One region of the Pseudomonas sp. NY11955 genome, then DNA from elsewhere that is predicted to be linked to it. Evidence: riboswitches for the same ligand, from Rfam matches in the RefSeq annotation. Region 1 holds a riboswitch; the other holds the start of a gene.

Region 1 (14,637 bases):
GTTGAGGCCGTTGCCGCCTTCCACCAAGGTGGTTTTGGTGGCGTTTTCCTTGATGGCGGCAAACACGTCGGCAGGTACCGTGGAACCGCGATGGGTCTTGAATACCGGAATCTTGAAGGTGTCCGGGTAGCGCTTGAGCATGGCCAGCTGGCCTGGCGAGAGCTTGTCCTTGTACTGGTCGGCGTTCTGCGCAGTGATGGTGAACAGCGGCTTGTCACTGCCGTACGGGTCGGACAGGAAGCCCTTGCCGTCGACACTGCCCGCCGTCTTCGACAGCGGCTCCCACGGGCCGATGGAGCCGTCGGCATTGCCGGCTTTTTCCGCCCCCATCGGGGTCAGGGTGCTACCCAACTTGGCCGCCTCGTCAGCGGATACCGCAGCCATGACGCTGGTCGCCAGCAGGGACAGGCCCAGCACACCGGCTTGCAGCAGACTTCTGGTCTTGTTCATGTCGTGTCGTCCTGGATCTGTTTGCTTAGAAGTTCACGCCGAAGCTGAGGGCGACGAAGTCGCGGTCATCCACGGTGCTGTACTTGCCGTCGAAGAAATTGGTGTACGACAGGCTCGCCGTGTAGGTGTTCTGGTACTCGGCGTCCAGGCCCAGACTCACAGCCTTGCGGCCCTCCTCGAAGTTGGCGCCCGGGCCCGGCGAGTAGCCGGACACATCATGCGACCAGGCCACGCTCGGTTTCAGGTTCACCCCGGCGAACACGTCGTTGTAATCCCAGATGACACGAGCGCGATAACCCCAGGAAGTGCTGGTGGTGTAGCCGTCGTTCTCGCATTTGCGGTTCAGGTTGGTGGTGGATGCCCCAGCACCGGCGCCGGCGATGGTGCTGGCGTTGAGGGCCTGGCAAGTATCCGCGCCGCCTGTGGACGGCAATGGACCAGGGCCGAACACCGGGTCGCGGCCGTAGCGGGTTTCGTGCGCGCTCTCCAGGCCGCCGACGTGAGTGACACCCACTTCGCCCACCACGGTCATGCGGCTAGCGCCCATCACTTGGTCGAAGAAGTGGGTCAAGGTGGTCTGGAACTGGGTGATCTCTTTACGGCGATAGCCGTGCAGGTCCTGGCCCGGCGTGCCAGACAGCAGCGAAGCGTTGGTCAGTGCGCCACCCAGCGGGCGTACACCGGCAAACAGGATATCGGTGGTATTCAACTGCACAGGCGCGTTGGGCCGATAGCTGATCTCACCGCTCCATGCCGTGCCGGTAGGCAAGGTGGTGGAGAAACTCAGGCCGTAAAGACGAATGTCTTCCGGGTATTCGACGAAGTATTGCGAATTGCCCGCCACGATCAACGGGGCCAGGGCTCGCAACTGTGCCGGCAGGCCGGCAATTCCGGAGAACACCGAAGCCGGGGCGCCGGTGGCGCTGAAGATCGGCGCACGGCTGTGGTAGTTCATGAAGTAGGCACCGAATTCGGTGTCCAGCGGCTCGAACATGTAGCGCATGGCCACACCGAACTGCCCGCTGTCGCGGGCGTCGCGGTCGGCACCACGGCGCACCATCACGCCCTCTTCGTTGATGTTCACGCCCTGGGTGGCGAGGAACTGCTGGGCCGCACCCGGCACCGTGCGGCTGCTGTTGAGCACGCGCAAGTTGTCGGTACAGCCGTCGGCAATGATGTCCGGCTGCGAGAAGAAGGTGCCGCAGTTGTCGACGACCGTCTGGTCCCACTCAAGCTGGTAGAAGGCCTCGGCCGACAGGTTGTCGGTCAGGCTCTGGGAGATGTAGAACATGTTGACCGGGATCAGGCCTTCCTTGATCTCGGCCCCTGGGCGGCGGAACGCCGACACGTCGATGGGGTTGATCGAGTTGATGCCGCCGCCGATGAAGGTACTTTCACCCCAGCTCACCACCTGCTTGCCGAAGCGCACCGAACCCGGCTGATCGCCGATGGAGTAGTTGTGGTAGACGAAGGCGTCGAGCAGCTCGGCGCCGGACGACTTGGCGCCCTCCTTGCGATTGGAGTCGCTGATGTCCTTGAACTCGCGGCTTTCGTCCTTCAGCTCGAAGTCGTACCAGTACTTGCCGCGCACGAACACGCCGGTATCACCGTATTTGAGCTCAAGGTCATGGATGCCCTTGAAGATCTTGGAGAACGTTTCGCCCTTCTTGAAGTTCAGGTGGCCATCGTCGGACGTCTGCGACAGGCCCTTGCCGCCGTTGTTCACCCCGATCAGGTTCTTGTTGGGGTTGGCCGTCGACCAGCTGGCGCCGATGGAGAGCGACGAGTCGAACTGGCCTTCGATTTCACCAATGTTGAAACTGACAGCGAAAGCAGGACTTGCGAGCGTGGAAGCAAGGCTGACGGCCAAGGGCAACTTGGCCCGGCGCCAGAACAGGTTTGCAGATTTCATCGACGCTACTCCATGTACTTTATTGTTATGGCAGTGAGTCCTTTCAAGAACGGCCCGAGCGACCGGTTTGCAGGTTTTCACCCGCGGCGACACGGCTTGCGCGTGTCGCCCTCCCCCATTCCTGAAAATCCCCTGGCCCCGACTATAGCCAGCAAGGCACAGGCGCTTGATCCCTCTAAAGTGTGATTTGCGCTCCATGCCGCCAACTCGCTGCTATTTGTCCCGATTGCGTGCTGGCAGTGCTCAAGGATGGCGCATTTCTGCCATTTGGCAAGGCGCCAAGCCGTCTAGTATGCGGGTCGCGTTCTGACGCACGCGACCCGCACAGCGGTTACAGGGTGGAAAGGAACGCACTGTTGCTGGCCTGCCACTGGACGATGTCCTGGCGAATGCGTTTCTTGTCGAGCTTGCCGACGCTGGTCTTGGGAATTTCAGTAACAACGGCAATTTGGCTTGGAATCGCCCACTTGTTGATGTGACCTTGCTCGACAAACGGCTTGAGGTGCTCCTTCAGCGCCTTGGCATCGATGGCATGGCCGTCACGCACCACCAGCAGGGCAAACGGGCGCTCACCCCACTGCGGATCGGCCACGCCCACCACCGCCACTTCGCGCACGGCCGGGTGGCGGCTGACCAGGTCTTCCAAGTCGAGCGAGGAAACCCACTCGCCACCGGTCTTGATCACATCCTTGATGCGGTCGCGTATGTCGATATAGCCCATGCCGTCGAGAGTGGCGACGTCACCGGTGTGCAGCCAGCCACCTAGCCACAGCTCCTCGCTTTTTTCCGGTTCCTTGAAGTAGCCCATGGTCAGCCACGGCGCACGCAGCACCAGCTCACCCTGGGTTTCGCCGTCTGCCGGCAGGAAGTTACCGTCGCCATCGACAATCGCCGCCTCGACCAGTGGCACCGGCACACCGGCCTTGATGCGGTAGGTGACACGCTCATCCTCGCTGCCGGCCTGCAGTTCGTCATTCAGGTGCGCGGCGGAGATCAGCGGGCAGGTTTCCGACATGCCATACGCAGCCGTCAGCTGGATGCCACGCGCCAGCGCGGCCTGGTACAGCGAGCGGTTGAGCGAGCTGCCGCCGATGATGATTTTCCAGCCGCCGAAGTCCTGCCCTTGGGCGGTCGGGCAGTTGAGCAGCATCTGCAGGATGGTCGGCACGCAATGGGAGAAGGTGACTTTCTCTTCGCGCCACAGCTTGACCAGCATGTCCGGCTCGTAGCGCCCGGGGTACACCTGCTTCATGCCAAGCATGGTGGCAGCGTAGGGGATACCCCAGGCATGCACGTGGAACATCGGGGTGATCGGCATGTACACGTCGTTACTGCCCAGCAGGCGCACGCTGTCGATACTGCCGGTGACCGAGGCCTCGGCCAGTGTGTGCAGCACCAACTGACGGTGGCTGAAATACACACCCTTGGGGTTACCGGTGGTGCCGGTGGTGTAGAAGGTGGTGGCCACCGAGTTCTCGTCGAAGTCCGGGAAGTCGTAGCGCGGGCTGGCGGCCGCCAGCAGCTGCTCATACTCGCCGACCAGGCCTGGCAAATCGGCGGTCTTGTCCGGGCCATCGGTCAACAACAGGGTCTTGTCGACGGTGGTCAGCTGCCCGGCGATAGCCTGGTACAGGCCGACGAAGTCGCTGTTGACCAGCACCACGCGGTCTTCGGCGTGGTTCATGGTGTAGAGGATCTGCTCGGGCGACAGACGCACGTTGATGGTGTGCACCACGGCACCGATCATCGGAATGGCGAACATGCATTCCAGGTAGCGGTGGCTGTCCCAGTCCATCACCGCCACGGTATCACCGGCCTTTACCCCGGCCTCGGTCAGCACATTGGCCAGGCGCGCGATGCGCTCGTTGAGCTGTGGATAAGTCAGCCGCATCTGGTCGCGGTAGACAATTTCTCGGGTCTTTTCATAGCGGCTGCCAGACATCAGCAGACGCTTGATCAGCAGTGGGTAGGCGTAGGCGCCCTCGGCGGGCTTGATGATGCGGGTCTGCAGCATGGGTATCCCTTTTCTGAAAAGCGAGCCGGACAAATGTGGTAACCACTGTAGTTCGCCAATGTGACGGCTAAATCAGCCGAAGGAATGATTTGCTTGCCAGAGGTATGAGTGGCGGGCGTTGACGGGCGGTCACCGCGGGCTAGACACTGCGCTGAAAGCTTCAGGGTTTGCGCTGGAGCCAAGGGCCTCTTCGCGGGCACGCCCGCTCCCACAGGTAAACCACCAAACGCCGGAGTTGTGGGGTACCTGTGGGAGCGGGCGTGCCCGCGAAGGGCCACAACTACCCTTTCCCGCCCCGTCTCCGGAGAACCCTATGCCCAGCCCGCGTCGCGCCGTGTTTCTCGATCACCAGTCCCTGGACCTTGGCGATCTCGACCTCTCGCCCCTGAAGCAGCAGTTCGACGCGTTCGAACTGTTCGCCGCCACCCGCCCGGACCAGGTCGCCGAGCGCCTGCAGGGCGCAGTCGCGGTGGTCAGCAACAAGGTCATGCTCGACGCCGCGACCCTGGCCGCCAACCCGCAACTGAAGCTGATCCTGGTGGCCGCCACCGGCACCAACAATGTCGACCTGGCAGCAGCACGCGCCCAAGGCATCACCGTGTGCAACTGCCAGGGCTACGGCACGCCGTCCGTCGCTCAGCACACCCTTGCCTTGCTGCTGGCCCTGGCCACCCGCCTGTGCGACTACAACCAGGCAGTGGCCAGCGGCCAGTGGGCCAAGGCCAGCCAGTTCTGCCTGCTGGACTTCCCCATCGTCGAGTTGGAAGGCAAAACCCTTGGCCTGCTCGGCCACGGCGAGCTGGGTGGCGCAGTGGCAAGGCTGGCCGAAGCCTTCGGCATGCGCGTATTGAGCGGGCAGATTCCCGGCCGCCCGGAGCGCGCCGACCGGCTGCCACTGGACGAGTTGCTGCCGCAAGTCGACGCCCTGACCCTGCACTGCCCGCTGAACGAGCACACCCGGCACATGCTCGGTGCCCGTGAACTGGCCCTGCTCAAACCCAATGCACTGGTGGTGAACACCGCCCGCGGCGGCCTGATCGATGAGCAGGCGCTGGCCGACGCCCTGCGCAATGGCCACCTGGGCGGCGCAGCCACTGACGTTCTGAGCGTGGAGCCACCGGTCAACGGCAACCCGCTGCTCGAACCCGGCATCCCGCGCCTGATCATCACCCCTCATAGCGCCTGGGGCGCGGTGGAGTCGCGCCAGCGCATCGTCGGCCAGCTCAGCGAGAACGCCCAGGCCTTCTTCGCCGGCCAGCCACGCCGCGTGGTCAGCTGAGCCCGGCGCCCGCCTCTGCTACACTGCGCCACTTTTTTCAGGAGGCGTCGTCCATGGACCCGCGCAGTGAAGTGTTGCTCCGCCAGGCAGAGCTGTTCCAGGGGCCGCTGCTGATCGCTGGCGCCCCCGCCGACGACCTGCTCGGCCAGTTGCCCCAGGCCCAGGCCTGGACCTGGCATGCCGGCGATCAAGCCATGCTCGACAGCCGCTTTGCCGGGCGCAGCCATTACGCGGTCGAGCCGCCCGACGTAGCCTTCGACAGCGCCGTGCTGTTCCTGCCCAAGTCCCGCGAGCTGGCCGCCTACTTGCTCAACGCCCTGGCGTCGCGCCTGGCCGGCCGCGAGTTGTACCTGGTGGGTGAAAAACGCGGGGGTATCGAAGGGGCGGCCAAGCAGCTGCAGGCCTTTGGCAAACCACGCAAGCTCGACAGCGCTCGCCATTGCCAGCTGTGGCAAGTGACCATCGACCAGGCACCCCAGGCAAAATCGCTGGAAAGCCTGGCCGAGCGCTTCGAGCTGGCCCTGGAAGACGGCCCGCTGCAGGTGGTCAGCCTGCCTGGGGTATTCAGCCACGGCCGCCTCGATCGAGGTACCGCCCTGCTGCTCAAGCACCTCGACGGCCTGCCCAGCGGTCACATGTTGGACTTTGGCTGCGGTGCCGGGGTACTGGGAGCCACGCTCAAGCGTCGGTACCCACAAAGCCGGGTGACCCTGCTGGACGTGGATGCCTTCGCCGTGGCCGCCAGCCGCCTGACACTGGCGGCCAATGGCCTGGAAGGCGAAGTGATCAGCGGAGATGGCATTGACGCAGCCCCCACTGAGCTGAGCCTTATCCTGAGCAACCCGCCCTTCCACACCGGTGTGCATACCAACTACCAGGCCTCGGAGAACTTGCTGAAAAAATCGGCCGTTCATCTGCGAAAAGGTGGTGAAATGCGCCTGGTGGCCAACAGCTTCCTGCGCTACCAGCCGCTGATCGAAGGGGCACTGGGCAACTGCCAGGTACGCGACGAGGCCGATGGTTTTCGCATCTACCAGGCAACGCACGGATAAAAACAGCGCTTGCCGAAAGCGTTTTGCCTAGGCAGAATCCGCACCGTCCTAGGGGAGTAGTCTCCCGCGAGCACCCAGCTCGCCCGGTACGCGTCAACATACTTGGTCCACAGACCATGGCGCGTGCGACCCACCATGCCAGCCTGCATGGCAAGATCCGCACAGACGGATCCAGGGTTTGACAAGACCTATGACACGCACACCTTACCCGGGGCGGGGAGGCTGTACGTGTCATAGCCGTGTCGACCCGCCCCCGTAGGAATCCTGATGCTGGAATCTCTGTTGGTCCCCACCGCTATCGTTGCCCTCGCCGAGATTGGCGACAAGACGCAACTGCTCGCGCTCATTCTCGCTGCTCGCTTTCGCAAGCCGTGGCCGATCATCGCCGGCATCATCGCCGCCACCCTGGCCAACCATGCCGCGGCCGGTGCCGTGGGTGCCTGGTTCGGTAGCTTCTTCAGCGAGTCGGCATTGCACTGGATCCTGGCCGCCAGCTTTACCGCCACTGCGCTGTGGACCCTGGTACCAGACAAGATGGATGACGACGAGAACCCGGCACGCCGCTTCGGGCCGTTCCTGACCACGCTGATTGCGTTCTTCCTGGCCGAAATCGGTGACAAGACCCAGGTCGCCACGGTAATGCTGGCGGCACAGTACCCACACCTGATCATGGTCATCCTCGGCACCACGCTGGGCATGCTGATTGCCAACGTGCCGGTGGTTCTGGCGGGTAACTTCGCGGCAGACAAACTGCCGTTGACGCTGATTCGTCGCCTGGCGGCCACGGCGTTCTTCGTACTGGCGATCGTAGCCGTGTACTCGGCAATGAAGGCCAGTGGCTGGGTGGGTTAAGCAAAAATCACAGGCTGACACACAACCTGTAGGAGCAGCCTTGTGCTGCGAAGAGGCCGGTAAGGGCCCCAAAAAATGGACTGCCCTTACCGGCCTCTTCGCAGCGCAAGGCTGCTCCTACAATGGGACCGCGCAAACCGAAAACTTAGTCTTACGGCTTGGCCGCGGCCTGATACAGCGGCATTACCTTCGGAATCGCCGCCTGCAGCGAAGCAATGCGGCTTTCGGACGCTGGGTGAGTGCTCATGAACTCAGGCGGCGCACCCTCGGAAGCCTTGCTCATCTTGTTCCACAAGGTGATCGCGGCATTCGGGTCATAACCGGCACGCGCCGACAACTCCAGGCCAATCAGGTCGGCCTCGTTCTCGTTGGCCCGGCTGTTGGGCAAAGTCATGGCGTAATTCACCACGGTGTCGGCCATGGCCATGCTGCTCTGGCCAAGACCGAAGATGGCACCGGCACCCTGGCGGGCCATCTCCACACCGTACGCCTTGGACATGGCCTCGCGGCTATGCTCACGCAGGGCGTGGGCAATCTCGTGCCCCACCACCGCGGCAATTTCCGCATCGGTGAGCTTGAGCTGATCGATCAGCCCGGTATAGACGATGATCTTGCCGCCTGGGCCGCAGTTGGCGTTGAGCTCGTCGCTCTTGATCACGTTGACTTGCCAGTCCCACTGCGCGGCATCCGGGCGGAACTTGGGCGCCTGGGCGATCAGGCGGTTGGCAATGACCTGCACACGCTTGGCTTCGGCACTGGTCTTGTCCAGCACACCCTTGCTCGAGGCCTCACCCAAGGTCTGCTGGTACGACTGGGCGTACATCTGGTTGACCTCATCGGTCGACAGCATGCTGAACATGTACTGCTGGCGCTCGACGCCCACAGCACCGCCGCTGGTGGTATTCACCGCCTGGCAGCCGGCCAGCAGGATGCCAGCACTCAGCAGGCTGACGACAAAAGACTTACGCATGAAAACACTCCCTATCCACATGCGGCGTATCCTAGGCCGAGTCGCCACTGGCTGCCATAGCCACAGGGAAGATTTATCAAACCGGGGTGAGGCACTCCGGCGCATCCAGCTTCGGGTCATTGACGAAATTGGCCAAAGCCCGCTCGCGCAACTGGGCCGGGGGGCTGGCCAGCAGCTCGTGCAGGCGGGCAATCGGCGTGTCCGGGTCAAGCCAGGCCGCCTGCCCGCCCTCATCCAGAATCAGCGGCCGACGCTGGTTCATGGCCGCCTGGGTCACCACCGCGCAACTCAGCCACACCTGGTCCTGCACCGGGTAGGCTTCCCACACCGCCGCGAAGTACAACGACGCGCCCTCCCCCGGAGTCAGCCAGTACGGGCGTTTACGCACACTGCCACGCCATTCGTAAAAGCCGTTGGCCGGCATCAGGCAGCGCCGCTGGCGAAATGCCTCACGAAACATTGGCTGCTCGGCCAGGGTTTCGGCGCGGGCGTGGGCAGGGGTGCGGGACAGGTCGGTGAGCCAGGCCGGGGTCAGCCCCCAGCGCGCCTTGGCCAGTTGCTGTTGGCCGTCGAGCTGACGCTGGATCAGCACCGAAGCCCCGGGCGAGATATTCCATTGGGCCGGCTGACCAACGGGAAAGCCCGGCAGACTGGCAAGGGCCTGGGGCCAGCGAAACAGGGCATAACGTCCACACATGGGCGAATTCAGAACCTAGCAGATCAGGGTACCGGGGAAACTCTCCGGCTCGTCGCCAACCAGTGGCTGGGCATCATTGTACGCATCGATCAGTTGCCGTGCGTACTCGGCCTGCTCATCCGCCACCGCAAGCCCGAGCAGGCCTTGCAGCGGCAGCTCGCCCACGCCGCCCATCAAATCACGGCCCACCAGCTGCACGTCGACGCCCTCACTGGCCAACATACCGACCAGCATTTCGGCTTCGAGAAGGTTTTCCGGTTCATAGATCCGCCGCATCAGTCATTCTCACCAAAGACATCCAGCATCCACTCCTCGCCATGCACCTGCAGCACGAAACGGATAGGCTTGCAGCACACCTGGCAGTCCTCGATGTACTCCTGATCGCCATTGGACAGGTCCACTGTGGTTTCGACTTCTTCGCCACAATAAGGGCAATCGTAGATCGCAGTTTCCAGCATCGCGGCCTCCGGGGTGACTTATGCGTATAATTGCCGGTCTGTTTACAGGGCCTGTGTGCGTCCGAGCCGTTTTTCGGAGCCCGCCCCTACCTTATTACCCTAGCCGTTTCCAACAAGAGAGCATGATGGGCGAATTCGATGCCATCCGACCGTACGACGACGCTGAGGTCCCTGCCGTTCTGGCACGCCTGCTCAGCGACCCGGCATTCCTCGATATCCTCACCCACTTCCGCTTCCCGCGTGCGGCCGGTGCTCTCGGCTGGTTGCTCAAGCCGCTGATTGCCCGCCGCCTGCGCAAGGAATTCGCCGGCGTCACCTGCGTTTCCACCCTGCAGGACAAAGTCGAGTACTACGTCGACCGGACCATCGACCGCGCCACTGACGGCGTCACCTATTCGGGCGTGGAACAACTCAAGGCCGGCACCGCCTACCTGTTCCTGGCCAACCACCGTGACATCGTCATGGACCCGGCCTTCGTCAACTACGCGGTGTACCACGCCGGCCTGCCCACGCCGCGCATCGCCATTGGCGACAACCTGCTGCAAAAGCCCTTTGTCAGCGACATGATGCGCCTGAACAAAAGCTTCATCGTGCACCGCTCGATCAGCGGCCGGCGCGAAAAACTGGCGGCTTACCAGTTGCTCTCGGCCTACATCAACCACTCGATCCGCAACGATGCCACGTCGATCTGGATCGCCCAGGCAGAAGGCCGGGCCAAGGACGGTGATGACCGCACCGACTCGGCGATCCTCAAGATGTTCCACATGAGCCGCAAGGACGAGCCGTTCGGTGCAGTGATCCAGAGCCTGAACCTGATTCCCGTATCGATCAGCTACGAATACGACCCCTGCGACCAGGCCAAGGCCCGCGAGCTGTACATCCGCGCCACCACCGGCACCTACAAGAAGGCGCCAGGCGAGGACGACAACAGCATCGCCAAGGGCATTACCGGCTACAAGGGCCGGGTGCACATCAATTTCGCCCCGCCGGTGACCGAGTACCACGAAGACACCAAGCAGCTGGCGGCGGAGATCGACCGGCAAATTCTGGGTGGCTACCGGCTGTTCCCGGTGCATTACCTGGCGTATGCGATGTGGGAAGGCAAGGACGAGGCCCTGCAGGTGCCCAGTGCCGAAAAAGTGTTCCCGGCGGACGAGCTGGCAAAAGCCAAGGAAGAATGGCAGCGCCGTCTGGATGCCTGCCCTGAAGAGCAGCGGCCTTACCTGGTGTTGCAGTATGCGACGCCGGTGCGTAACCAGTATCAAGTCAGGCAACAGGCCCCAGTAGCCTGAAGGATTGCCGGGGCCGCGTTGCGGCCCCAATTTCTCAGACCCAGGTACTGAACCAGGACAACAACAGCGCCATCGCCAGGCACGAAAAGCCGAGAATGTAGAAGTAACGTGGCACCCGCAGATCGAAGGCGTCCACTACCCCTTCGTCCACTGCCATGTATTCGCGAGTCTCGGCCTCGCGCCGCCGTGCACTGTGCAGCAGCAACCCGCCCGGGCAGGTCAGCAGCAGCGCCAGCAGGTTGATCAGCTTGGTGGGATGGGCGGCCAGAAACCCCCAGAGCACTTGCAAGGACATCACGCAACCTCGGTGTGAGCGACGGCAAAGGCCCGCATTCTACCCAAGTCGCACCCCGTCGCCCGGCCTTGGCGACAAACTGTCATTAAATTTCATCTGTCATCCGCTCGTCATCAGAACAGGCCACCCTGTCGGCCTTTCAATGACCCGGAGCTTGTCATGCTGCACGCTGAAAACCAGGACCGCCTCTACCTCGTTGCCCAGAGCGACGAACAACAGGCGCTGATCGACGGTTTCGCCATCAATGTGCAGGACCGCCAGTGGCTGGTCTACTGTGCGCTGGGTGGGCATGCGCATGAAGACTTGCCGCAGGTGCATGCCGAAACCGGGTTCAGCTTGCTGGACTTCCACATAGAAGCCGCTTGAACCTGCAATAAAAAACCCGCTGCCTGGCACACAGGCAGCGGGTTTTTTGTTGCTGCTGAACGCTTACTGGCCCAGCACCTGCCCGATGGTCGGGTCTTTGAACATGCGGGTCAGGGCATCGCTCAGCACATCGCCCACCAGCTGGGTGTTGGTGTCCTGGTTCGGCGCCATGCCGAAGCGCTGGTCCAGCGACGCACCGTAACGGCCGCTGTAGCTGCGGCCGCCATTGCGCACGTCGGCACGGAAGGTGGCACCGATGGTGGCCTCGGTCACGTACAGGTTGTCTTTGGGCGACTGGTACTTCAGCTCGGCCAGGGTCACGGTCAGCTGTGGCGCGTTGTAGGCGTTCGGCGTCGGGGTAAAGCCGAGCAGGCGCACCGCGGCTTCAGCTTGAGCCTGCAGCTTGGGCACAACGTCGTTACCGCTGACGCTGATGGTGCTGGTCTCGGGATACATGCCACCACGGGTACCCAGGGACTGCGAAGGCCGGCCATCCACTACCCGGACCACCACCGGCTGGCCATGGCCGACCGGGGCAAGCTGGGCCTTGAGCGTGGGTTGCGGGTTGAGTTGTTGCGGGCTGTGGGCACAACCGACCAGGCTGAGGCTGGCCACGGCGATCAAACCGAACAACAGACGTTGCAACATGCGCGTTTCTCCAGAAAATGCGGCAAAGGCCCACAGTATACCTAGCCAGGCACAGACCAGTCATCGGCCTGCCTCGCTTGTCACAATCGTTTCATGGCCATGCCCTTATCCTTGCGCCAAGCCCTAGCACAAAGGACTCGCCGCCATGGCCTCGCTCTGGACTCTGCTCTTCCAACGCCCGCGCCACAACGCCTACGCCCGCCTCGACGCCCAAGGCAAATGCCTGGCCTTCAAGCAATGCAGCCAGGTGCCCAGCGGCAGCGGCTGGGTCCAGGTCAGTGAAATTCAGCTGGCCTGGCTGGGCCGCGAGCTGCCCGCCGACGCCCGGGTTTGCGCGCGTGCAAGCCGCCGTTGGCACCAACGCCTCCTCGCGGCCTGACAAACGCTGCAATAAAAACCACGAATGGCGACATTTCTGCCCGCGACATCGCTATAATCTCCCCCCGATTATAAGGACGTCTCCTGATCGGGCCCCGCACTCGCCGATTGACCCCGGCAACTTCACCGCTTCGCCCACAGAGAGCCTTCCACTCAGGTCTTGCATCGGCTGTCGTGCCTGCTTTTCCGGCCCTTCACACTGCATGAACCTGCGGGTTGCCATCGCGCAGTCCCCTTTTGAGGTTCACGTCTCCAAAAGAGCGTGAAAAAACGGTTTTCACAACTTCACAAGAGTGTGGCGAGCAAATGAACAGTCTGGCATGTGCAAAAGCGGCAGATGTGTCCCGAACAGCCCTGAACAGACGGCAGATGCGCTCATCCCGTATGAGTGTCTGAACCGTTCCATAACGCACGCACGACACCTTGACCATAAGTCGAATTGCCGCACCTGTGGCAAACGGCGTTCAATACACGAACCCGAAGACTGATTGGCGGTGTCCGCGGAAGTTGCAAGAACTGCGAAAAGTCGGACATGGCGACCCTGGCGAACCCAGGTCCTATGCTGTCAATTAGGTAGCTGTAGATTGTGGAGACGCGTTAAATGGCGCAGAACGAATCGGTTGATGTAGTACTGGTAGGCGCGGGCATCATGAGTGCCACCCTGGCCGTACTGCTCAAGGAGCTTGACCCGACCCTGAAGCTTGAGGTCGTCGAGGCGATGGACTCCGGAGCCGCGGAAAGCTCCAACCCCTGGAACAACGCAGGCACCGGCCATGCCGGCCTGTGCGAGCTGAACTACACGCCGCAGGCCGCCGATGGCAGCATCGACATCAAGAAGGCCGTGCACATCAACACCCAGTTCGAGGTTTCGCGCCAGTTCTGGGCCTACCTGAGCAAGAAGGGCAACTTCGGCTCGGCGCGTGCCTTCATCAACCCGGTCCCGCACCTGAGCTACGTCGAGGGTGACAAGGGTGTTTCCTTCCTCAAGAAGCGCTTCGAGCTGCTCAAGCAGCACCACGCCTTCCATGACATGGAATACACCGAAGACAAGGCCGTGATGAACGACTGGATGCCGCTGATGATGCCTGGCCGCCCGGCCGACCAGCACATCGCCGCTACCCGCGTGGCCAAAGGCACCGACGTGAACTTCGGCGCACTGACCAACAAGCTGCTGAAACTGCTGGGCGACTCGCCGGACGCGCAGGTCAAGTACAGCAAGAAGGTTGTCGGCCTGCGCCGTAACGGCAGCGGCTGGACCGTGAGCATCAAGGACGTCAACAGCGGCGGCAGCCGTGAAGTCGACGCCCGCTTCGTCTTCCTCGGCGCCGGCGGCGCGGCCCTGCCGCTGCTGCAGTTGTCCGGCATCCCGGAAAGCAAAGGCTTCGGCGGCTTCCCGGTCAGCGGCCAGTGGCTGCGCTGCGACAACCCGGAGATCGTCAAGCAGCACCAGGCCAAAGTGTACAGCCAGGCCGCCGTAGGTGCCCCGCCGATGTCGGTACCGCACCTGGATACCCGCGTTGTGGACGGCAAGACTTCGCTGCTGTTCGGCCCCTACGCTGGCTTCACCACCAAGTTCCTCAAGCACGGTTCGCTGATGGACCTGCCGCTGTCGGTGCGCATGGGCAACATCGGCCCAATGCTGGCCGTGGCCCGCGACAACATGGACCTGACCAAGTACCTGGTCAGCGAAGTGATGCAGTCCATGGAGCAACGCCTGGAAGCCCTGCGTCGCTTCTACCCGCAGGCCAAGGCCGAAGACTGGCGCCTGGAAGTGGCGGGGCAGCGCGTGCAGATCATCAAGAAAGACCCGAAAAAGGGCGGCGTGCTGCAGTTCGGTACCGAGCTGGTCTCGGCCCAGGACGGCAGCCTGGCCGCACTGCTCGGCGCATCGCCGGGCGCTTCGGTGACCGTGTCGATCATGCTGGAACTGATCGAGCGCTGCTTCCCCGAGCAGGCCAAAGGTGCCTGGGCTGC
Region 2 (14,637 bases), on a different contig from region 1:
TGCGTTGCAGGTCCAGGCTTTCCATACCACCGATGTCACCGAGCTGGTGCGCGCCACCCCTGGCTGGCAGCAACAGTACCGGCAGATGTCTCCCGGGCATTTCAGCGGTGAGCTGCGTTGCCTGGGGCTCGACGGTGTGGAGGTTTACGAAGAACGGCTCAACACCCGGGTAGAGCAGTTCTTCCGTGCGCCAAGCGGTTCCCTGGCATTCTGCTTCGACCGCAGCGAGAACAGCCTGTACTTGCTGAACGAACAAAGCCGCAATATCTGGATCACGCCGGAGAACTACCAGGAAGTGGCGGTGGTGTTCGACCAGGCCTTCCTGACCCGCCATGGGCTAGACCCGCAACGGCTGGAAGGGTTGTTCATGGTTCCGTTGGGTAGCGGGCAGAATGCGTTGTTCGGCAGTTGGCTGAGCGCGACGCTGACCCGGCTGGGCGAGGCCGGTTGCCCGCTGCAGGGGCAAGCCCTGGCAGAACAATTGCTGGAGGACTGCCTGTTCATACTCGACAACGCCTGCCAGCGCTTGCAGGGCGTGGCCCTGGGGCGGCGTGACGAGGAGCGGGCGATCATGCGCCGGGTCAGCGAATGGGCGGCCGACTGCCCGGAAGAGACGCTGAACCTGGTGGAGTTGGCGGCGGTAGCCAAGGTCTCATTGCGCCAGTTGCAGCAGGCGTTCAAAGCGTTCACCGGCATGCCGCCTGCGCACTGGTTGCGCTTGCGCCGGCTGAACGGTGCTCGGCGCGATCTTTTGCGCGGGGGCGGGGTGACCGTGGCCGAGGTGGCGATGCGCTGGTCATTCTGGCATTTGGGAAGGTTTTCAGAGAGTTACCGTCAATTGTTCAAGGAGTTTCCGAGCGAGACATTGAAGCGGGGCAGGGGTTAAACCCAGCATTACCCACTGAAAGTTGCTATCGTGCCGCCCTGTTTCCACCCGAGGTGCCGATGTTCTACCTGCCTTTGCCCAGCGACCAGGCCGACCGCCTCGCCAGCGCGCCCGATACCGACTTCTTCGCTGCTGCCAGCATTCTTGATGCCGCCGCGGTACTGTTTGTGCAAAACCTGCCACGCCAGCCCACCACCGCCTCGGCCGACGCGCAGGAGCGCCGTTTTGCCGAAATCGTGCGCCTTGCCAACGAAGTCGAAGGCGTCGCCCCTGGGCGATTCCAGGGCCAGGTGGCGCAGCACTTCGATCATGAAGCGTTCGCCATGGGCCTGGGCATGCTCGGCGAAAATGGCATTGGGTTGCTGTCGGCCGAAGTGGAGTACCAGGCCGTCGAGCTGCTCGATGGCGAGGGCCAGTGGAACTTCCAGTTCGCCGACAGTTACCGCCAACGGGCCACCCCGCTGCACCCGGTGTACTTGCCGTCGTTGGCCAGCGATCTGCTGCTCAGCGACCAGCAGAACCGTCTGCTGCGCGAATTCCTCAGTGGCATCGACGAGTCGGTGGCCGTGCAGGGTTTTGCCGGTACCGGCAAGACCTTTCTGATTCACCAGTTCGCCCGCCTGCTGGAGCCACAGCGCACGTTGCTGCTGGCATTGACCGAAGGCCAGTTGCGCGCCCTGCAGGCGCGCGTCAAGGACGCTGCCGCGTACACCGCGCTGACCTTCGGTCAACTGGCTGACGAGCTGCTCAACCGCGACCTCACCAGCAACGGCTGGCGCCTGCGTGACCCGTATCGCACCAAGTTGTCATGGCGCCCGCAGGATGCGCAGGTGGTGCGTTGGTTGGCTATCCCCGACATCGGCCCGCTGGCCGCGCGCGACGTGGTTGCCTTGTGCGTCCGCGCGGTGCGCACGTTCTGCCACAGTGCCGATACCCAGTTGCAGTTGCACCATTTGCCCTGGGCCGGGCCTGGCACCTCGCCGCTGGATCAGGAGGTGCTGCTGGAAAAGGCGCGCCTGTATTGGCAGGAGCTGATTCGCCCGTCCGCGCGGGACATTCAGCTGCCGGTGCGCGACTATCACCGGGTCAAGTTGCTGTCGCTGACCGACTATGTGATCGATAGCCGCTACACCCACGTCATCGTCGACGAGGCTCACGAGCTGTCGGCACCGATGCTTGCCGTGCTTGATCGTAGCCCGCAGTCGATCATCGCCCTGGGCGACGAACTGCAGAACCTAAACGGCCTCAGCCCGCACCATGGCAGCTTCATCCGCCAACGCTGCATCGACCACTCATTGCGTGCCGGGCCGGCGATGGACAATGTGCTCAACCCGCTGATCCAGGCGCACCCGGCGGCAATCCAGGCAGCCTTCAGTGGCAGTGCCGAGCATTACACCCGGGTCAGCTTCTTCGACACGGTGACGGTGCCGCAGCAGCCCACGGCGCTGATCGTCGATGACGAATGGGGCCTGTTTGGCTGGTTCCAGCGCCTGACGCATCAAGGCGTACCGTTCATCCTGCTGAAAAGCGCACGCAAGGACTTCGAGCTGTTCGTCGAGGACTGTATCGAGCTGTACCGCTACGGCACTCGGGCACGCCATCCGATGCTGTTCCGTTATCCCAGCTGGCAGGCGTTGGAGCAGGAGAAGGGTGACGACAAAGCGTTTCTGGCGGTGGCCAGCATGCTGCGCAAGGGCTATACGCCAGAGCACTTTGCCAAGGCCAAGAGCCGTTACCGCTGGGACAAGGCGCCGAAACTGTTTCTGGGGCGGGTGAGGGATGTGAAGAACATGGAGTTTGCCCGGGTGATGGTGTCGCCGGAGCTGATGGTCGCGCCCCTGGTGGCGGGGAACCGCAATGAGCGGGCGCGGATGCTGGCGGGGTTGTATACCGCCTGTTCGCGGGCGCGGCATGAGTTGATCGTGCCGGGAGGGATGCTGGACTGGGTCAAGGACCAGGTTCGGGTATAAGGCATGCGAGGAATCTGTAGGAGCAGCCTTGTGCTGCGAAGAGGCCATTGCAGCCGAAGATGATCTTTAGCCTTGCCGGCCTCTTCGCAGCGCAAGGCTGCTCCTACAGGTACGGCGCCGACCAGAAGGCATGCGCTGTACCTGTGCCCCATTCACAACATCAGTTGCGATCCAGCCACACGGTCTGGGCATTGGTGAACTCACGTACACCAAAGTGCGACAGTTCACGGCCAAACCCGCTCTTCTTCACGCCACCAAACGCCACGCGGGGGTCGGAAGCGCAGTAGCCGTTGATGAACACGCCACCGGTATCCAGCGCGGCGGTCATGCGCTCGGCCAGCGCGTAGTCGGCGGTGTAGATGGTCGAGGCCAGGCCAAACTCGCTGTCGTTGGCCAGTTCCACGGCATGATCAGCATCGCGTGCAGTGATGATCGCTGCCACCGGGCCGAACAGCTCCTGCTTGAATGCGGTCATGTCCGGGGTAACGTTGGCGAACACAGTGGGGGCGTAGAAGTTGGCCACGCCTTCGACCTTGTTGCCGCCCAGCAGCAGGGTGGCACCTTCGGCCAGCGTCGCCTGGACCTGGCCATCCAGCTCGTCGCGCAGGTCATAGCGCGCCATCGGGCCGATGTAGGTGTCGTCTTCCAGCGGGTTACCGATTTTCAGCTGGCGCGTGGCTTCAACGAACTTGCGTGTGAACGCCTCGACAATGCTCGCTTCCACGATCAGGCGCTTGGCGGCGGCGCAGACCTGGCCGGTGTTCTGGTAGCGGCCGATCACCGCAGCCTTGACGGCGGCATCCAGGTCGGCGTCGGCCAGGACGATGAACGGGTCGGAACCACCCAGCTCCAGTACGCACTTCTTCAGCGCGGCACCGGCCTGGGCACCGATCGCCATGCCGGCACGTACGCTGCCGGTCAGGGTCACGGCGGCGATACGTGGGTCGTTGATGGCGCGGGTGACGCCATCCGGGGTCACGTTCAGCACTTCGAACACGCCTTCGGGCAGGCCGGCATCCTTGAACAGCTCACCCATCAGGTAGGCGCTGCCCATCACGTTCGGTGCGTGCTTGAGCACGTAGGTGTTGCCCGCCAGAATCGCCGGCACGGCGCCACGCAGTACCTGCCAGACCGGGAAGTTCCACGGCATTACCGCCAGGATCGGGCCCAGCGGGCGGTATTCGATGCGGGCTTTTTCCACCTGGGTCGGTTCGGCTGCAAGCATGGCCGGGCCGTGTTCGGCGTACCAACGGCACAGCCCCACGCACTTGCTGACTTCACCGCGTGCCTGGGCGATTGGCTTGCCGATTTCGCGGCTGATCATTTGCGCGAAGGCTTCGGCCTTGGTTTCGAGGGTGTTGGCCAGGGCGAGCAAGTACTCGCTGCGCTGACCCAGCGACACCTGGCGCCACTGGCGGTAGCCAACCTTGGCACGTTGCAGCGCCGCTTCCAGTGCGGCGTCGGTGTCGAACGGGTAGGCGCCGATCTGCTCGCCGCTGTACGGGTCGAGGGAGATGGCGTGGGTCAGGCTGCTGATCGCGCTCATGGCGGGACACTCTCGTTGTTGTTAATCAGTGGCGCCAGACTAGTGGGCTATGGCTTTAATGAAAACTGAATAATAATGAGCGAAACATTCACGTTTGGAGAAAGGCTGTGGACCTGGTGCAACTGGAGATCTTCAAAGCCGTGGCAGAGCAGGGCAGCATCAGCGCCGCCGCGCAGCACATCCACCGGGTGCCGTCGAACCTGACCACGCGCATCAAGCAGCTGGAAGAAGACCTGGGTGTGGAGCTGTTCATCCGCGAGAAGAGCCGCCTGCGGCTGTCACCCGCGGGCTGGAATTTTCTCGAATACACTCGGCGTATTCTTGACCTGGTGCACGAGGCGCGGCTGGCAGTGGCGGGTGAAGACCCACAGGGCACCTTTGCCCTCGGCTCGTTGGAAAGCACTGCGGCGGTGCGCATCCCGGCTTTGCTGGCAGCCTACAACCAGCGCTACCCCAAGGTTGACCTGGACCTGTCTACCGGGCCTTCCGGGACCATGCTCGAAGGGGTGCTGTCTGGCCGCTTGGTGGCCGCGTTCGTCGACGGGCCGGTGCTGCACCCGACACTGGAAGGCATGCCAGTGTTCGAGGAAGAGATGATGGTCATTGCCCCGCTCAACCATGCACCGGTGACACGCGCCCAGGACGTAAACGGCGAAAGCATCTACGCCTTCCGAGCCAACTGTTCGTACCGCCATCATTTCGAAAACTGGTTCGTGAAGGACCAGGCAGTACCGGGCAAGATCCACGAGATGGAGTCCTACCACGGCATGTTGGCCTGCGTCAGTGCCGGCGCTGGGCTGGCCATGATGCCCCGCAGCATGCTCGACAATATGCCGGGGTGCAGCACCGTGAGTGCCTGGCCCATGTCGGAAGATTTCCGCTACCTGAAAACCTGGCTGGTATGGCGACGGGGCACGGTATCGCGCAGCTTGAGTATGTTTGTGAAACTGCTTGAGGAAGGTCTAGTAACCTACTGATTAATAGATAAATTTATCTTTGCTTCATGAATAAGTGCCGAATGTCACGGTGACGACCATGCATCAGCCACGAACACCAACCCCCCCCGGAGGATCAGATAATAGGTAAGCCATCCTCTAAATGAGGGTCGTACCATGCGTAACCATCACTATGCACTCGGCGCCGCGTTGCTGATTACCTTGGCCTTGCCATGGACCCTGGCGGCCGCCGCCGACCTCAATGCCCCCATCGACATGCAGGCCGTTCAGCTGCAACCGCAGGAACAGAACGGTGTGCACTACGTGCAAGGCGGTATTGGCCAGGATGAAGCCAATGCACTGCGCAAGACTTCCGGCTATGACCTGCATGTAGAACTTTCCACGGGTCCGGAAGGCAAATTCCAGAGCGGGGCCTCAGTCGATATCCACAACGCACAGGGCCAGCCCGTACTGAGCGTCACGGATGCCGGGCCGCTGCTGTATGTGCAGCTGCCGCCTGGCAAGTACAAAATCACTGGCAACGCCCAGGGTGAGACGGTGCAGCAATTGGTGACCGTGAACGGCAAGGCCCCTACAACCGTGAGCCTGAACTGGCGTTGATGGAATAACGGCAGGGGTACAGATGTACTCCTGCCCTGATGGAGCACATAGCCATGAGCCTGGACCTTCAACTGGCGATGTTGGACGAGCGGGGCTATGTGTTGCTCCCCGGTGTGCTCGAACCCCTGCGTATCGCCTTGTTGCGCTGCGCAATCGATGACCTGCAGCCGATTCACTGGGACTACCAGGGGCTGCTGGAACACTACAAGTGCGTGTTCAATCGCAACCCGTTGTGGTTGCCCTTTCTCGATCTGCCGCCTGTGATAACACTGGCTGAAGCGGCGCTCGGCGCTGATTGCCATGTGATCGGGCAAACTGCCTGGCGCAGCCATCCGGGTTACCCAGGCATGGCCTTGCACCTGGATCATCTGCCCATGCAGCTGCCCGATTGGCTAAGCGCGCAAGGCGACTTCACCCAACCCGCACAGATCCTGACTGCGCAGCTGTACCTCAGCGACATCGACCACGGCATCGGGCCGACCTGGATCGTACCCGGCAGCCACCGCGCGGCGCGGCCACCCCAGGCAGGGGAGGACCACTGGCAGGGGCGTGAAGCACAGCCAGTGTTGTGCAAGGCGGGCGACGCGCTGGTGTTTCGCAGCGATGTCTGGCACAGCGGCGGGGCCAACTGCAGCCAGGCCCGCGAGCGCGACATGCTGCAGGTGCACTATGGCCGGCGCATGGTCGCGCAGAAGTTCTCGCCGTACTTGAACTGGCGTTTCAACCCGCAAGTGCTGGAGGAAGCTACACCCCGGCAAAGGCGCTTGCTGGGTGAACATGAAGAGGCGGAATACGACTGAAGCGTTGTGCACGGCAGGGCACATCTTAAGCAAGCGATTTAGCCAATAGTGGCAATACACTTTCAACTTTCTGATTATCTGGACAATAATCAAAAAACTATTACTTCGTGTGACCGGTCTGGATGCGCCGGTCCACCCTAAAAGATCGAGGGGCCTAAGCCCCCGCTTGCCGTGTAGACCATCAGGAGAGTCGTTGATGAAAACCCGTCTCGCAGCTTCGCTGGCCGCTGCAATGCTGGCCTTTGCAGGGGCCAACCTGGCCCAGGCCGCGCAGGTGTCCGGTGCCGTGGGTGCCACAGGCCAGGGCGATATGACCTACCGCATTGGCCTTTCGTTCGACTGGGACAAGAAATGGCTGGAAAGCAGTACCGGCTATGTCACCGGTTACTGGGATGCTGCCTACACCTATTGGGAGGGCGGTGACGCCAGTGGTGCGCACTCGCTGTCATTCAGCCCGGTATTCACGTATGAGTTCAGCGGTTTCACCTACACACCGTACATCGAGGCGGGTATTGGCCTGGCGGCGTTTTCCAAGACCGACGTGGGCAATCAGCGCCTGGGCTCTTCGGTCAACTTCGAAGACCGTATCGGTTTTGGGCTGAAGTTGCCGGGCGAGCAGAAGGTGGGAATCCGCGCGATGCACTACTCCAACGCCGGGCTCAAGCAGCCTAACGACGGGATCGAGTCGTACTCGCTGTTCTACAGCAAAGGTTTCTGAGCCAGGCTCAACGCTATGCCCGGTACCTGTAGGAGCAGCCTTGCGCTGCGAAGAGGCCTTTGTTGCCACAGCTGCGCTTCTGGCATGCGGGCCACTTCGCAGCACAAGGCTGCTCCTACACATTACCGAGATAATCTGGCGAGCTGGATGTTTCGCGAGACCTGTTCAGGCATACCCACATTCAGCGCACGGCCTTGATCGCCAGCACGTTACACAGCGGATGCTCCAGCACATGCGCCGTGGTCCCACCCAGGAATGTCTGCATCGCATCATGCCGGTGGCTGCCCATCACGATCACATCGGCCCGGCTGTGGCCGACGAACTGGGCAATGGCCTTGATCGCTGCACCTTCCAGGAAGTGCCGGCGTTCCAGCGGGATCTGGTGATGGTCGCCCAGGCGGTTGAACGCTGCTCGCTGCGCAGTGCGCACGCTGCCCTCGAAACCGGGCATGGTCACCGTGCCAGCACCGAAGTCGGCAATGTGGGTCTTGGCCGCGTCGCACACATGCAGCAGGTGCAGCTCGGCGTTGCACTGCAGGGCCAAGGCATGTGCACAGTGGATCACCTGCTCGTCCAGGTGCTCGCCTGCGCCATGGCTGTTCAAGTCCACCGCGGCGGCGACTTGCCGAGGCAGGGGCAGGCGGATGTCGCTGACCAGGTGCACGGCGACCGGGCTGTCCTTTAGCAACTGCCAGTCCAATGGCGTGACCAGCAGGCGTTTGAGCACCGGTTCGTGCTGTACATCCTTGATCAGCAGGTCGCAGCCCAGCCGTTCGACCCGCTCCAGCACGGAACCCAGTGGGTCACGGGTCAACAACAGCTCGGTGGACACGTCCAGGCCGGCATTGCCCAGCTGTTCGGCCTCGTCCGCCAGCCATTGGCGGTTGTCACTGAGCAGCCGCTCGCGCTCGCGGCCATCGCTCATCAAGCCAAAGGTGTCGACGTCGTCGACGAACACGTTGATATCCAGCAGGGCCCCACTGGATTCCGCCAGTGCCGCCGCGCGTTGCAGCGCTGGCGTGTGGCGCATTTGCGGGCCGAGCATGACGAACAGACGCTTGAATTGGCTCATCTCACACCTCCACGTGTGGCAGCCCCCCGGTCACCTGGTTCTGTTCAGTCTAGCCCGTGTGCGCCTGGTAAAGCCGTTCACGCTTTTTTCACCAAGGGCTGTTATCATCGCCGCACTCTTTGGGGAGTAGCCTGCCTTCGCACCCAAGCGAAGGCGCACTGGTCAACATATTTGGCAACCTGCCATGGCCTGTGCATCCAGCTGGATTGGCGAGACCAACGACCTTTCTGTGGCCAAGCCGGGCCTGCAGGGAGCTGTCGTTGACTCGTAGCCCGGCGGAGCCTGATCGTTGAATCCCATTTCCCTCGTTTTCCTCGCCTTCGCCATGTCCACGGATGCCTTCGCGGCCGCCATCGGCAAAGGTTCCAGCCTGCACAAACCCCGTTTGGCCGAAGCCCTGCGCACCGGCCTGATCTTTGGTGTCATCGAAGCCATAACCCCGATCATTGGCTGGCTGCTGGGCCAGGCAGCCAGCCAGTACGTTGAGCAATGGGACCACTGGATTGCCTTCTTCCTGCTGCTGTTACTGGGTGCGCACATGGTGCACGCCGGCCTGAAACCGGATGAAGAAGAGGAAGAAAAGCAAAGCCAGCACTCTTTCTGGATTTTGGCGGTGACGGCGGTGGCGACCAGCATCGATGCCCTGGCGGTGGGCATTGGCCTGGCGTTCGTCGATGTGAACATCTGGGTGGCGGCTGCGGCGATCGGCCTGGCGACCATGACCATGGTCACCCTCGGCACCATGCTGGGGCGGGCCCTGGGGTCGGTGGTGGGCAAGCGTGCCGAGATCATCGGCGGCATCGTGCTGATGCTGGTGGGCGCGACCATCCTGTATGAGCACCTGACGGCTGTTTGAGTGCGGCTGGCACGGCGTGTCGGGTATGATGCTGGCCCCATCATTGTCACGAGGCCTGCCCCATGTCCCTGAGCGCTGAACAGATCGGCGAATTCCGTACCTTCGCCGAGCAGTTGGCCGATGCTGCCGCTGTGGCGATCAAGCCGTACTTTCGCGCCAGCCTGGATGTCGAGGACAAGGGCGGGCGTCTGTACGACCCGGTGACGGTCGCCGACAAGGCCGCCGAGGACGCCATGCGCGAGTTGATCCAGGCGCGTTACCCCGAGCATGGCATCCTTGGCGAAGAAGCCGGGGTGGCCGTCGGCAGCAGCCCGCTGACCTGGGTCCTCGACCCGATCGACGGCACCCGCGCCTTCATCACCGGCCTGCCGCTGTGGGGCACGCTGATTGCCCTGAACGACGGCACGCGCCCGGTGGTTGGGGTGATGAACCAGCCGTTCACCGGCGAGCGCTTTGTCGGCACTCCCGAAGGCGCCTGGCGCAGTGGCACGCCCTTGCAGACCCGTGCCTGTGCCGACCTGGCTTCGGCCACGCTGATGTGCACCACGCCAGACATGTTCGACACCGCCGAGCGCAAGGCCGCGTTCGAGGCCGTTGCCGGCAAGGCGCGGCTGATGCGTTATGGTGGCGACTGCTATGCCTACTGCATGCTGGCTTCGGGCTTTGTCGATGTGATCGTCGAGGCCAGCCTGCAGCCGTATGACGTACAGGCGCTGATGCCGATCGTCGAAGGGGCGGGTGGTGTCATTACGGCCTGGGACGGCAGCTCGGCGCAGAACGGTGGTTGCGTCGTGGCCTGTGGTGACCCGGCGCTGCATGCGCAGGTGGTGGAGATGTTGCGTCACGCCATGTGATCTATTGCTGCTTGTTCCGGCCTCTTCGCGGGCTCGCCCGCTCCCACAGGTTCAGCAGGGTCCTTGTGAGAGACCGGAACAAGCTTTCACCGCACTTTTTCCAATTTCCGGGCTCTATGCTTGGCCAGGCTGCTCTGATTCCCAAGGCGGCCGCCGAATATCGACCCGGTGCCGATGGTTGCAAGACACCCCAAATTCTTTACTCGCCTGCTGCTGGCCGGCGCCCTTGCGGGCCTGTGCGGCTGCACGCAGGAACAGGGCCGCGATATGCTCAGCCAGTTCGGCAATGGCAAACCCAGCGAGCTGTTCCAGACCAGTGTCGACCGCCTGGCCACGCTGTCGATGCGCGACAATTTGCAAAGCCTGTACCTGCTGATGAACAAGCTGTACCTGCGCAACCCCAACCAGTGGAAGATGTCGGGCTACGTCGACGCCGCCACTGCCGAGCGCCAGATCCGCATCGCCATCGAGCAGCGCCAGCCGCTGCCGCAACTGGGCAACCGCCGCGACCTGGCGGCATTGAGCTACGCCCTGAGCCCGGAATTTCGTGGCGACCGCGTCGGCGCCTTCATCTACGCCATCGGCAGCATGCTGATCACCGCGCATGGCGGGCGTACCGAGTTCTACATGACCGACACCATCGACCCGCTGTTCATCAACAACGCCGCGCGCAATATCGAAAAGGCGACGTGGATGCTCAGCCAGCGACAGGATGCCAATGGCGTGTTGCTGCTGTTCTCCAACGAAATCTCGGAGGAGGGCAGCAACCTGAGTTTTGCCGTGGAATTTGGCAAGATAGTCGCACGACTCGATTTGTTGGCCGAGTTGCTGGATGAGCGGTATCGGCGGATTGGCTTGAATTACGCCCAGAGCCTACTGCTGATGAACTTTCTACCGGTGCAGTAACTCGGGAAAAATGGGATCATCGGCTACGCAACGATTCAAGCAACGGCTGAAACTCGTCCAGCAGCCAGTCCCGCAACCGCAGGCAGCTGGCTTCATGCTCCTTGTCTTCATTGAACGCCAGGAAGTGGAACGTGTCTTTGAGCACCAGTTCCTCTACCACTGGCCTTATCAGTAGGCCCTGCGCCACCAACGGCTCCACCAAGTGGTGCCAGCCCAACGCCACACCCTGGCCGCCAAGGGCCAGTTGCACCAACAGGTTGTAGTCGTTGGCATTGAAGAAATGCGGTGCGGTGTTGGCGCGGCTTTTCAGGTCGACGTCATGGAAGGCCAGCCACACATTCCAGTCCACATGCTCGGCAACCTGTGAACGGCCATAGGGGCTGAGGTTCAGCAAGGTGCCATCGCGCAGCCCTTGCAGGGTTCCGACCTCCGGGTGCTGTGCCAAATAGTGCGGTGTGCACACCGGGTAGATCACGTCATGGTTGAGCGGGTGGGAGCTATAGCCTGTCTGCACCTTGCCCAACTTGGTGATGTAGATGTCCGGGCGCACCCCGGGCTCCATCGACAGAAAGTTCTGCGTGGTTACCAGGTTGATGTCGATGTCCGGGTGTTCGGCGAAGAACTTCGGCATGCGTGGCCCCATCCACAAGGCGGCAAAGGCCGGTGAACAGCACAGGGTGACCACGTGCTTGGTGTTGGTGTTGCTGCGGATACGCTCGGCCGCCTGGGAGATGTTGACGAACGATAACTGCACCGCATCGAAGAAGATCGAACCGGCCACCGTCAGCTCCACAGCACGCCCCACACGGGTAAACAACTCGGCGCCCAGGTAGGTCTCCAGCTCGCGTATCTGCCGGCTCACTGCGGCCTGGGTCACGCACAGTGCCTCGGCGGCACGGGTGAAGTTCTGGTACTTGGCAGCGGCGACGAAGACTTTGACCGCACGCAGCGAGGGCATCTTGATCAGCGTCTGATCGGGTTCGGAGTGTCTGACCATGTCGGTAGGGTGCAGGTCCTTTGTGATACCGGTGTAGCCCACGCGGTCTTCTGTAGGAGCAGCCTTGTGCTGCGAAGAGGCCCGCCCAGGCACCGCAAATTGTAGGAGCAGCCTTGTGCTGCGAAGAGGCCCGCCCAGGCGCCGCAAATTGTAGGAGCAGCCTTGTGCTGCGAAGAGGCCCCCAACCCTAGTGTATGAGCCGGCCTCTTCGCAGCACAAGGCTGCTCCTACAGTCAAGCGCACTCCGGCAGGCTCTGCGTCGGCACTTTGCCCGCAATCGATAACCTCAGGTAATGGTTAGCGCCATACAAATGTCGTTGGACCCGCTCTGGCGCTGGGCCTAACGTTAACGCCACGGCGCGACATTCGAGACATCGATGTCGGATAACTTTTTGAAGCAGGACATGCTGCGTGCCGGTTTTGACTCACGTTCGAATTTGAACGGACTGCCAAGCGTACTCGCACTGATCGCTACCCGCCTTATTGAAAGTGCGATGTTGATTGATTGGTTAATAAGCATAATAAAGAGGGTCGTATGAGCCATGCCGATGAGATTCTTTCGGTAAACAACATCTTCAAGGTGTTCGGTCCCAACCCGAACCTGGCCATGGAGATGCTCCGCAAAGGCGCCGACAAGAACGAAATCTTTAGCAAGACCGGCCACGTCGTCGGCGTGTTCGATGCAAGCTTTTCCGTCAAGCGTGGCGAGATCTTCGTCATCATGGGCCTCTCGGGCTCGGGCAAGTCGACCATGGTGCGGCTGTTCAACCGCCTGATCGAACCTACCTCCGGCAGCATCCACCTCAACGGCAAGGAAATTACCGGGCTTTCCGATAAAGCCCTGCTCGATGTGCGCCGCAAGGAAATGGGCATGGTGTTTCAGTCCTTCGCGCTTATGCCGCACATGAGCGTGCTGGAAAACACCGCCTTCGGCCTTGAAATTGCCGGCGTGCCGGAAGCCGAACGCCACAGCCGCGCCCGTGAAGCGTTGAACCAGGTGGGCTTGGCCGGCCACGAGCACAGTTACCCGCACCAGTTGTCTGGTGGCATGCAGCAGCGCGTGGGCCTGGCCCGGGCGTTGGCCAACGACCCGGCGATCTTGTTGATGGACGAAGCGTTCTCCGCGCTCGACCCGTTGATCCGCAGCGAGATGCAGGGCGAGCTCATCCGCCTGCAGGCCGAACAGCAACGCACCATCATCTTCATTTCCCATGACATCGAAGAAGCCATCCGCATCGGCCATCGCATCGCAATCATGGAAGGTGGCCGTGTGGTACAGATCGGCACCCCACAAGAGCTGATCAACCGGCCCGCCAACGACTACGTGCGTACGTTCTTCAAGAGTTTCGACAGCTCGCGGGTGCTCAAGGCCGGCGATGTGGCCAGGTTCGACCCGGCCGTGGTGTGCAAGGTCAACGGCAAGGCCCCGAGCTTCCAGGCCGGCGTGCCGTTCGGCTACCTGGTCGACGAACGTGGTCAGTTGCTGGGCGTGGTCGACACCGACGCCCACGGCGCCACTACCAGTGATCGATACAGCCTGCACGAGCAGCGCCCGGTGTACACCGACACGCCACTGCACGAAGTGCTCGCGATTGCCGCCGACCTGCCATACCCGGTACCGGTGCTCGACCGCCAGGGCGCCTTTAAGGGCACGCTGTCGAAGAACGAGCTGCTGCAGACCCTGAGCCGCAACTAATCCAAGAAGCGCCCGTAGCGTTTACTAGAAGAGGTAAGCCCTCATGTCCGAATTCAGCCTGCTTGACCCGTTCCAGGCGGCCACCATCCCCCTGGGCGACTGGGTCACCGCGACCCTGAACTTTCTGGTGCACAACTTCCGCGAGGTGTTTCGCGCCATCCGCTGGCCAATCGACCAGGTACTCAACGGCATCGAGTTCACCCTGCAGAGCATTCCGCCCACCATCGGCATCCTCCTTTCGTCATTGCTGGGCTGGCAGCTGGCAGGCAAGCGCATGGCGGTACTGTGCTTCATCACCCTGACTTTGCTCGGCCTGATCGGTGTGTGGTCGGAGTCGATGACCACCCTGGCACTGGTACTGACCTCAGTGTTCTTCTGCGCGGTCATCGGCATTCCGCTGGGTATCGTCTGCGCCCGCAGCAACCGCCTGGAAAGCATCATCCGCCCGCTGCTCGATGCCATGCAGACACTGCCGGCGTTCGTTTACCTGGTCCCGGTGGTGATGTTGTTCGGCATCGGCAACGTGCCCGGGGTACTGGTGACCATCGTGTTCGCCCTGCCGCCGCTGGTGCGCCTGACCAACCTGGGCATCCGCCAGGTACCGGAAGACAAGATCGAAGCCGCGCGTGCTTTTGGCTGCACCCCACGGCAGATGCTGACCCGCGTGCAACTGCCGCTGGCCACCTCGACCATCATGGCCGGCCTCAACCAGACCCTGATGCTGTCGCTGTCGATGGTGGTGATCGCCTCGATGATTTCGGTCGGCGGCCTGGGCCAGAT

The links. A riboswitch is a leader RNA that binds a small molecule or an ion and turns the genes downstream of it on or off. The one in region 1 is predicted to bind manganese.
Region 2: it holds a riboswitch for manganese, as region 1 does, so the genes downstream of both, mntP (manganese efflux pump MntP) here and ACNFBR_RS19915 (TMEM165/GDT1 family protein) in region 1, are expected to answer to the same signal.

The regions. Positions count from the first base shown of each region.
Region 1 covers NZ_JBLUPS010000011.1:22,471-37,107, forward strand. Annotated here, with positions in the region: gene ACNFBR_RS19890 (DUF1329 domain-containing protein) at 1-450, opposite strand, end outside; gene ACNFBR_RS19895 (DUF1302 domain-containing protein) at 476-2,362, opposite strand; gene ACNFBR_RS19900 (fatty acid--CoA ligase) at 2,694-4,376, opposite strand; gene ACNFBR_RS19905 (2-hydroxyacid dehydrogenase) at 4,690-5,655, shown strand; gene ACNFBR_RS19910 (methyltransferase) at 5,709-6,707, shown strand; yybP-ykoY riboswitch at 6,747-6,886, shown strand; gene ACNFBR_RS19915 (TMEM165/GDT1 family protein) at 6,975-7,559, shown strand; gene ACNFBR_RS19920 (M48 family metallopeptidase) at 7,711-8,529, opposite strand; gene ACNFBR_RS19925 (SOS response-associated peptidase) at 8,606-9,226, opposite strand; gene ACNFBR_RS19930 (putative signal transducing protein) at 9,242-9,502, opposite strand; gene ACNFBR_RS19935 (CPXCG motif-containing cysteine-rich protein) at 9,502-9,684, opposite strand; gene ACNFBR_RS19940 (1-acyl-sn-glycerol-3-phosphate acyltransferase) at 9,807-10,976, shown strand; gene ACNFBR_RS19945 (hypothetical protein) at 11,011-11,271, opposite strand; gene ACNFBR_RS19950 (hypothetical protein) at 11,431-11,637, shown strand; gene ACNFBR_RS19955 (YajG family lipoprotein) at 11,701-12,285, opposite strand; gene ACNFBR_RS19960 (hypothetical protein) at 12,431-12,664, shown strand; gene mqo (malate dehydrogenase (quinone)) at 13,265-14,637, shown strand, end outside.
Region 2 covers NZ_JBLUPS010000013.1:55,551-70,187, reverse strand. Annotated here, with positions in the region: gene ACNFBR_RS22115 (helix-turn-helix domain-containing protein) at 1-886, shown strand, start outside; gene ACNFBR_RS22110 (hypothetical protein) at 946-2,856, shown strand; gene ACNFBR_RS22105 (aldehyde dehydrogenase family protein) at 3,017-4,402, opposite strand; gene ptrR (putrescine utilization regulator PtrR) at 4,510-5,379, shown strand; gene ACNFBR_RS22095 (carboxypeptidase regulatory-like domain-containing protein) at 5,515-5,958, shown strand; gene ACNFBR_RS22090 (phytanoyl-CoA dioxygenase family protein) at 6,012-6,758, shown strand; gene ACNFBR_RS22085 (acyloxyacyl hydrolase) at 6,991-7,476, shown strand; gene ACNFBR_RS22080 (universal stress protein) at 7,658-8,548, opposite strand; yybP-ykoY riboswitch at 8,658-8,835, shown strand; gene mntP (manganese efflux pump MntP) at 8,838-9,404, shown strand; gene hisN (histidinol-phosphatase) at 9,467-10,258, shown strand; gene ACNFBR_RS22065 (hypothetical protein) at 10,433-11,164, shown strand; gene ACNFBR_RS22060 (LysR substrate-binding domain-containing protein) at 11,181-12,161, opposite strand; gene ACNFBR_RS22055 (quaternary amine ABC transporter ATP-binding protein) at 12,697-13,857, shown strand; gene proW (glycine betaine/L-proline ABC transporter permease ProW) at 13,901-14,637, shown strand, end outside.